Regions from separate parts of the Variovorax sp. FG153 genome, predicted to be linked through region 2. Evidence: riboswitches for the same ligand, from Rfam matches in the RefSeq annotation. Region 2 holds a riboswitch; the other holds the start of a gene.

Region 1 (3,406 bases), on a different contig from region 2:
GCCCCAGTCGATGTACTTCGCGAGCTCGGTCAGGTCGAAGTTGCGGAACACGCGCCGGCCGATGAACTTGGGCACGGGCGGCACGTAGCTCGACCAGTCGATGGGCGTCTTGTTGGCGCGCGCCCTGGCCAGTGGCCACAGCGGCACCTGCTTCTTGTTGGCGTGCTGCGCGCGCACCTTCTCGTAGTCGGCGTTGATCTCGCCGATGTAGGCCGCGGCCTGGTCGCTCAGCAGCGACTGCGCCACGCTCACGCTGCGCGAGGCATCGGGCACGTAGACCACCGGGCCTTCGTAGTGCGGCGCGATCTTCACGGCCGTGTGCACGCGGCTGGTGGTGGCGCCGCCGATCAGCAGCGGGATCTTCCTGATGCGGAAGTGGTCGTCCTTCTGCATCTCGCCGGCCACGTACTGCATCTCTTCCAGGCTCGGCGTGATCAGGCCCGACAGGCCCACGATGTCCGCGCCCTCGACCTTCGCCTTGGCGAGGATCTCGTGGCACGGGACCATCACGCCCATGTTCACCACCTCGAAGTTGTTGCACTGGAGCACGACGGTGACGATGTTCTTGCCGATGTCGTGCACATCGCCCTTCACGGTGGCGATGATGATCTTGCCCTTGGTGCGCACGTCGCGGCCCGCGGCCTCGTCCTGGCGCTTCTCTTCCTCGATGTAGGGGATGAGGTGGGCCACGGCCGACTTCATCACGCGCGCCGACTTCACCACCTGCGGCAGGAACATCTTGCCCTGGCCGAACAGGTCGCCCACGATGTTCATGCCGTCCATCAGCGGCCCCTCGATCACATGCAGCGGACGGCCGCCCTTGGCGAGGATCTGCCGGTAGGCCTCCTCGGTGTCCTCCACGATGAAGTCGGTGATGCCGTGCACCATGGCGTGCGACAGCCGCTGGTTGACGTGCACCGGCTGCTCGGGCGTGCCGCGCCACTCGAGCTTCTTGTTGTCGTCCTTGGCGCCGCTCTTGGCGCTCTCGGCCACCTCGACGAGGCGCTCGCCGGCATCGGGCCGGCGGTTGAGCACCACGTCCTCGACGCGCTCGCGCAGCTCGGGCTCGAGGTCGTCGTAGACGCCGACCATGCCGGCGTTGACGATGCCCATGTCCATGCCGGCCTGGATCGCGTGGTACAGGAACACGGTGTGGATCGCCTCGCGCACCGGGTCGTTGCCGCGGAAGCTGAAGCTCACGTTCGACACCCCGCCCGAGACCTTGGCGCCCGGCAGGTTCTGCTTGATCCAGCGCACGGCGTTGATGAAGTCGACCGCGTAGTTGTCGTGCTCCTCGATGCCGGTGGCGATCGCGAAGATGTTCGGGTCGAAGATGATGTCCTCGGGCGGGAAGCCCACCTCGTCGACCAGAATGCGGTAGGCGCGCTCGCAGATCTCGATCTTGCGCGCGAAGGTGTCGGCCTGGCCCTTCTCGTCGAAGGCCATCACCACGGCGGCCGCGCCGTAGCGCTTCACGAGGCGGGCCTCGTGCTTGAACTTGTCCACGCCCTCCTTCATGGAGATCGAGTTGACGATGCCCTTGCCCTGGATGCAGCGCAGGCCGGCCTCGATCACTTCCCACTTCGAGCTGTCGACCATCACCGGCACGCGCGCGATGTCGGGCTCGCTGGCGATCAGGTTGAGGAAGCGCACCATCGCGGCCTTGCTGTCGAGCATGGCCTCGTCCATGTTGATGTCGATCACCTGCGCGCCGTTCTCGACCTGCTGGCGCGCGACGGCCAGCGCATCCTCGAACTGGCCGTTGAGGATCATGCGCGCGAAGGCCTTGGAGCCGGTGACGTTGGTGCGCTCGCCGATGTTGACGAACAGGGATCCCTCACCGATGGCCACCGGCTCGAGGCCGGACAGCTTCATGGGAGGAACGGAAGGCGCGGGAACATCGCTCATGGGGCTCACCTGGGCAGGGGAAGACACGTCAGGTGAGCGTCGTTGCAACCGGGCCTTCCGGGCAGGTTCTGCGAGAAGGCGCCTTCCAAGCCTGACGGCGGGTGCCGCTGCAACGCTCCTTGGAAGGGGTGGCGATTTTACCGGCTGCCGGTGGCGCGGCCGGCGCGCGGGTCTATCGCGGCGGGTTCAGGCCGCCTGCGCGACCGGCGCCGCCGAGGCCGGCAGCCCGAAGACGCGGTCGAAGGCCCAGTTGAAGACGAAGGTGTAGACCAGGAAGAAGATCACCAGCCCCAGGTCCATCACCAGCGCCTGCCACAGCGAGATGCCCAGGCCCCAGGCGAACATCGGCACCAGCAGGCCGATCAGGCCGCCCTCGAAGCCGATGGCATGGGCGATGCGGCGCTTGAGGCTGCGCCCGCGCACCGCCTGGCGCGCCTCCCAGCGCTCGAACAGGCTGTTGAAGATCAGGTTCCAGATCACCGCGATGACCGAGGCCGCCACGGCCAGCACGCCCGAATGGCCGAGGCCGGCGCCCGTCATCAGCGCCAGCCCGGCGCTGGCGGCCACGATGGCGATCCCTTCGTAGAGGGTGATGTAGACGATGCGGCGCTGGATTCCCTGCATGACGGACTCTCTCTCGGCTTGTTGTGTGACTGCGATCCCTGGACTTTATGTGTCTCCTGCTGATATAAAAAGTCAACTTATTTCAGTTTTATTGATAGATCGATCCGAGAACAGCCATGAGCTTCTCCAGCGACAGCGTCGAGGTCTTCCTGGCCGTGATCGACCACGGCTCCTTCTCGGCCGCCGCCCGCGCCCTGCGCCGCGTGCCGTCGGCCGTCAGCATGGCCATCGCCCACCTCGAGGCCGAGCTCGACCTGCAGCTGTTCGACCGCAAGGGCCGCGAGCCCCGGCCCACGGCCGCCGCGCGCTCGCTCGAGCCGCAGGCGCGCGCGCTGGCGGCGCAGCTGCGCCAGCTCGACGCGCAGGCGCTGGCACTGACCCAGGGACTGGAGGAACGGCTCACGCTGGCGATCGCGCCCGAGCTGCTGGCCGCGCCCTGGAGCGGCGCGCTGGCCGAGCTGGCGCACGAGTACCCGCTGCTGCAGGTCGAGGTGCTGGCCGCGCCGCAGGCCGACGCGCTGGCGCTGCTGCACAGCGGCCGGGCCCAGCTCGCGCTGGTGTTCGAGCGGCCCAGCCTCGACGGCCGCGAGGGTTTCCAGGAGGTGGGCAGCGACACCATGGTCGCGGTGATGGCGCCGGGCCACCCCGTGCTGGCCGCCGCGCCCGGCGGCCGCCTGCGCGAGGAGCACCTGATCGCCACCCGCCAGATCGTGGTCGCCGGCCGCGACCTCGTCGCGACCATGGACCCGCGCAGCGTGTTCGCGCGCCACCTCTGGCGCACCGACAACGCGCTGGCCGCCCTGAGCCTGATCACCGCCGGCGTCGGCTGGGGCTGGCTGCCGCGCAATTTCGTGCGGCCGCACGTGGCGGCGGG
Region 2 (3,406 bases):
CGGCGCCGTACCGCCCTCCTCGAGCTGTCGCGCGATCCGCGCCAGATGGTCGTCGATGTGCTGCAGCTGCTCGGACAGCGCCTGCAGGTCGGCGCGCGTGGGCAGGTTCAGCATCGTGAGCAGCCGCGCCATCAGGTCGGCCAGCGCCTTCTGCGCGCCCAGCGAGGCATTCATGCCGCCGTGCATGCCCTGCCGGAACGGATCGGAGGCCATGGCCTCGTTGGCGAACGCGTTGGTGCTCTTTTCCCATTGCGCGCTGAGCTCGCGCCAGATCGCCATGGGGTCGAGGGGAGAGGAGGACTGGGTCATGGCCGCACACCGAGGTTCGTCGTCGGAAGGCCGCGCCGTGCGCCGGCGCGGCGCCTGGGCCGCGCGCTACTTGCGCTGCAGCATCTTCGTGACCTCGTCGACGTTCGACTGGATGCGCTGGCGCACCACCTCGAAGGCATCGGCCTGCGACTTGGCCGCGAGATTGGCGAGTTCCTTGATGTCGTCGACCGCGCGCTGGAACGACTGGCGGCCGAGCGCGTCGAGCTTGGCGAGGCTTTCCTTGGGGTCCTTGCCGGGGATGTCCTTGGCGGCCGCCTGCCAGTCGGTGATCGCGCTCTTGATCATCTCGGTCTGGCGCTGCACCACGGTCTGCAGGCCCTGGAACGACTTCTCGTTGGCCTGCATCAGCGCCTGCAGGTCCTTGCGGCCGCTGTCGAGCAGCTTGCTCGCGCCGTCGGTCATGTTGAGGTTCTGCAGCCGCTCGGCCATGCCCTTGAGCGGGTTGAGCATGTCGGCCGCGCTCGGGGTCGCCTTTTTCGCGGCGCTTCCGCTGCTGCTGGCAGTGGTCTTCTTGGCGGCGGCTTTCTTGGCAGTGGCCATGGTGCGGAATCTCCTGAGGACGTTGGACAAGATGGTGGCGGGACCGGCCGCGCACGCGCGCGGTCCGCCGCCACGATACGCCGCGGCGACCCTGCCGCGGCGGTCGCGGCCGCGGATTTGCCTGGGGGATTTCCCGAAGGGATGGTGTGCGCCGCGGCGCCGGCGATCGATGCGGTGTCGCCGGGTAGCGGCAACGGCTTACATCGGCGGCGTGAAGCCGTCGCGCCCGGCCACCACGCGCAGCGCGGTCGGCGTGCCGTTGCGCTCCTGCGCATTGACCAGCACCTTGGCGCCCGGCACCAGCAGCGCCTCGGTGCCGGGGCGGAAGGTCACGACCGGCACGTCGCGCGGCACGATCACGGTCTTCTCGCCGCCCTTGTAGGTCAGGCGCAGCTGCTGTCCGCCGCGCACCGAGCGTGGCGCGGCCGCGAGGTCGGCCACGGTCGCGTTGGTCATGGTGCTCCGCGGCTGCAGGTCCCACGGATAGTGGCCCTCGCCGCTGCCGCGCGCGGCCTCGGGGAACACCAGCACCTCGAGCGCCTTCTGGGTGCCGTCGGGCTGCGGCATCGCGGCGGTGCCGACGAAGCTGCCCTTCCTGATGTCGGACAGCTTGATGCGGTAGACCTCCGACAGCGGCATGTCCGCGGGCCGCGCAAGGCTCACGACCTCGCCGTCGCGGTCCTTGACGACGAGCTTCTTCGCGTCGGCGTAGACCAGCGTGCCGCGCACGCGCACCACCGGTTGCGTGGCCGAAGCCTGCTGTGCGAGGGACAGGCCCGGCAAGGTGGCGAGGCCGAGCAGGGCCGCCGTGCAGAGCGCACGGCGCGCGGTGGGGGACGGGGGCGCGGACAGGCGGGATGAGGGCATCGGAGGGCTTTCGCTGAAAAGGAAAAGAAGGCAAGCCGCGTTGTACGCCCCGACTCTGAGCCCTGCATGACGCGGGGTGTTGGCGCGTGCTCGCGTTCCGTGATGTGGGAAGCCCCGGCCGTTGGCGCCCGTGTCCGGCACGTCTACAATCCGCCGCTTCCGAGGAGCGTTGCAGCGCCGCCAGGCGTGAGGCTCGGACCCATCGCAACCACGCTCATCCGCTGTTCTCGCGGTGAGTCTTTTCCCCCGATCGCAGTGGCCTCGTTCAAACACAGTTCTGGAGTTCACTTCACATGAGCGCTGTTCTCAAGCCCACCCCTGTTTCGTCCGCCGACCAGGCGATCGCCGACCTCTCGCTCGCCGCCTGGGGCCGCAAGGAAATCCGCATCGCCGAAACCGAGATGCCCGGCCTGATGGCCATCCGCGAGGAATTCGCCAAGAGCCAGCCGCTCAAGGGCGCGCGCATCACCGGCTCGCTGCACATGACGATCCAGACCGCGGTGCTGATCGAGACGCTGCAGGCCCTGGGCGCGCAGGTGCGCTGGGCCTCGTGCAACATCTTCTCGACGCAGGACCACGCGGCCGCCGCGATCGCCGCGTCGGGCACGCCGGTGTTCGCGATCAAGGGCGAGTCGCTCAAGGACTACTGGGACTACACCCACGCCATCTTCGATTTCGGTCCCAAGGACTCGAAGGGCGAAGGCCCCAACATGATCCTCGACGACGGCGGCGATGCCACGCTGCTGATGCACCTGGGCCAGCGCGCCGAGAAGGACCTGGGCGTGATCGCCAACCCGGGCAGCGAGGAGGAGCGCATTCTCTTCGCCGCGATCAAGGCCAAGCTGGCCGTGGACGCGACCTGGTACACGCGCAAGTCGGCCGAGATCATCGGCGTGACCGAAGAGACGACCACCGGGGTGCACCGCCTCAACGAGATGAGCGCCAAGGGCACGCTGCTGTTCCGCGCCATCAACGTCAACGACTCGGTCACCAAGAGCAAGTTCGACAACCTCTACGGTTGCCGCGAATCGCTGGTCGACGGCATCAAGCGCGCGACCGACGTGATGGTCGCCGGCAAGGTGGCCTGCGTGGCCGGCTACGGCGACGTGGGCAAGGGCTCGGCCCAGGCGCTGCGCGCGCTGTCGGCGCAGGTGTGGGTCACCGAGATCGACCCGATCAACGCGCTGCAGGCCGCGATGGAAGGCTACAAGGTCGTGACGATGGAGTACGCGGCCGACAAGGCCGACATCTTCGTGACGACCACCGGCAACAAGGACGTGATCCGCCACGAGCACATGGCCGCCATGAAGGACCAGGCCATCGTCTGCAACATCGGCCACTTCGACAACGAGATCGACGTCGCGTCGATCGAGAAGTACGAATGGGAAGAGATCAAGCCGCAGGTCGACCACATCACCTTCCCCGACGGCAAGAAGATCATCCTGCTGGCCAAGGGCCGCCTGGTGAACCTGGGCTGCGGCACGGGTCACCCGAGCTTCGTGATGTCCTCGTCGTTCGCGAACCAGACCATCGCGCAGATCGAGCTGTTCACCAAGCCCGACGCCTACCAGGCCGGCAAGGTCTACGTGCTGCCCAAGCACCTCGACGAGAAGGTCGCGCGCCTGCACCTGAAGAAGGTCGGCGCCATGCTCACCGAGCTGACCGACGC

The links. Region 2 has a riboswitch for S-adenosylhomocysteine ahead of ahcY (adenosylhomocysteinase). Riboswitches for the same ligand answer to the same signal wherever they lie in the genome.
Region 1: linked by a shared signal. The riboswitch ahead of metH (methionine synthase) and the one ahead of ahcY (adenosylhomocysteinase) in region 2 are both predicted to bind S-adenosylhomocysteine.

What each region holds. Positions count from the first base shown of each region.
Region 1 is NZ_JBMDKG010000005.1:207,594-210,999, forward strand. It holds gene metH (methionine synthase) at 1-1,875, opposite strand, end outside; S-adenosyl-L-homocysteine riboswitch at 1,936-2,035, opposite strand; gene ACODT0_RS08850 (PACE efflux transporter) at 2,095-2,532, opposite strand; gene ACODT0_RS08855 (LysR family transcriptional regulator) at 2,649-3,406, shown strand, end outside.
Region 2 is NZ_JBMDKG010000004.1:157,982-161,387, reverse strand. It holds gene ACODT0_RS07390 (hypothetical protein) at 1-309, opposite strand, end outside; gene phaP (TIGR01841 family phasin) at 376-870, opposite strand; gene ACODT0_RS07380 (hypothetical protein) at 1,069-1,737, opposite strand; S-adenosyl-L-homocysteine riboswitch at 1,893-1,960, shown strand; gene ahcY (adenosylhomocysteinase) at 2,031-3,406, shown strand, end outside.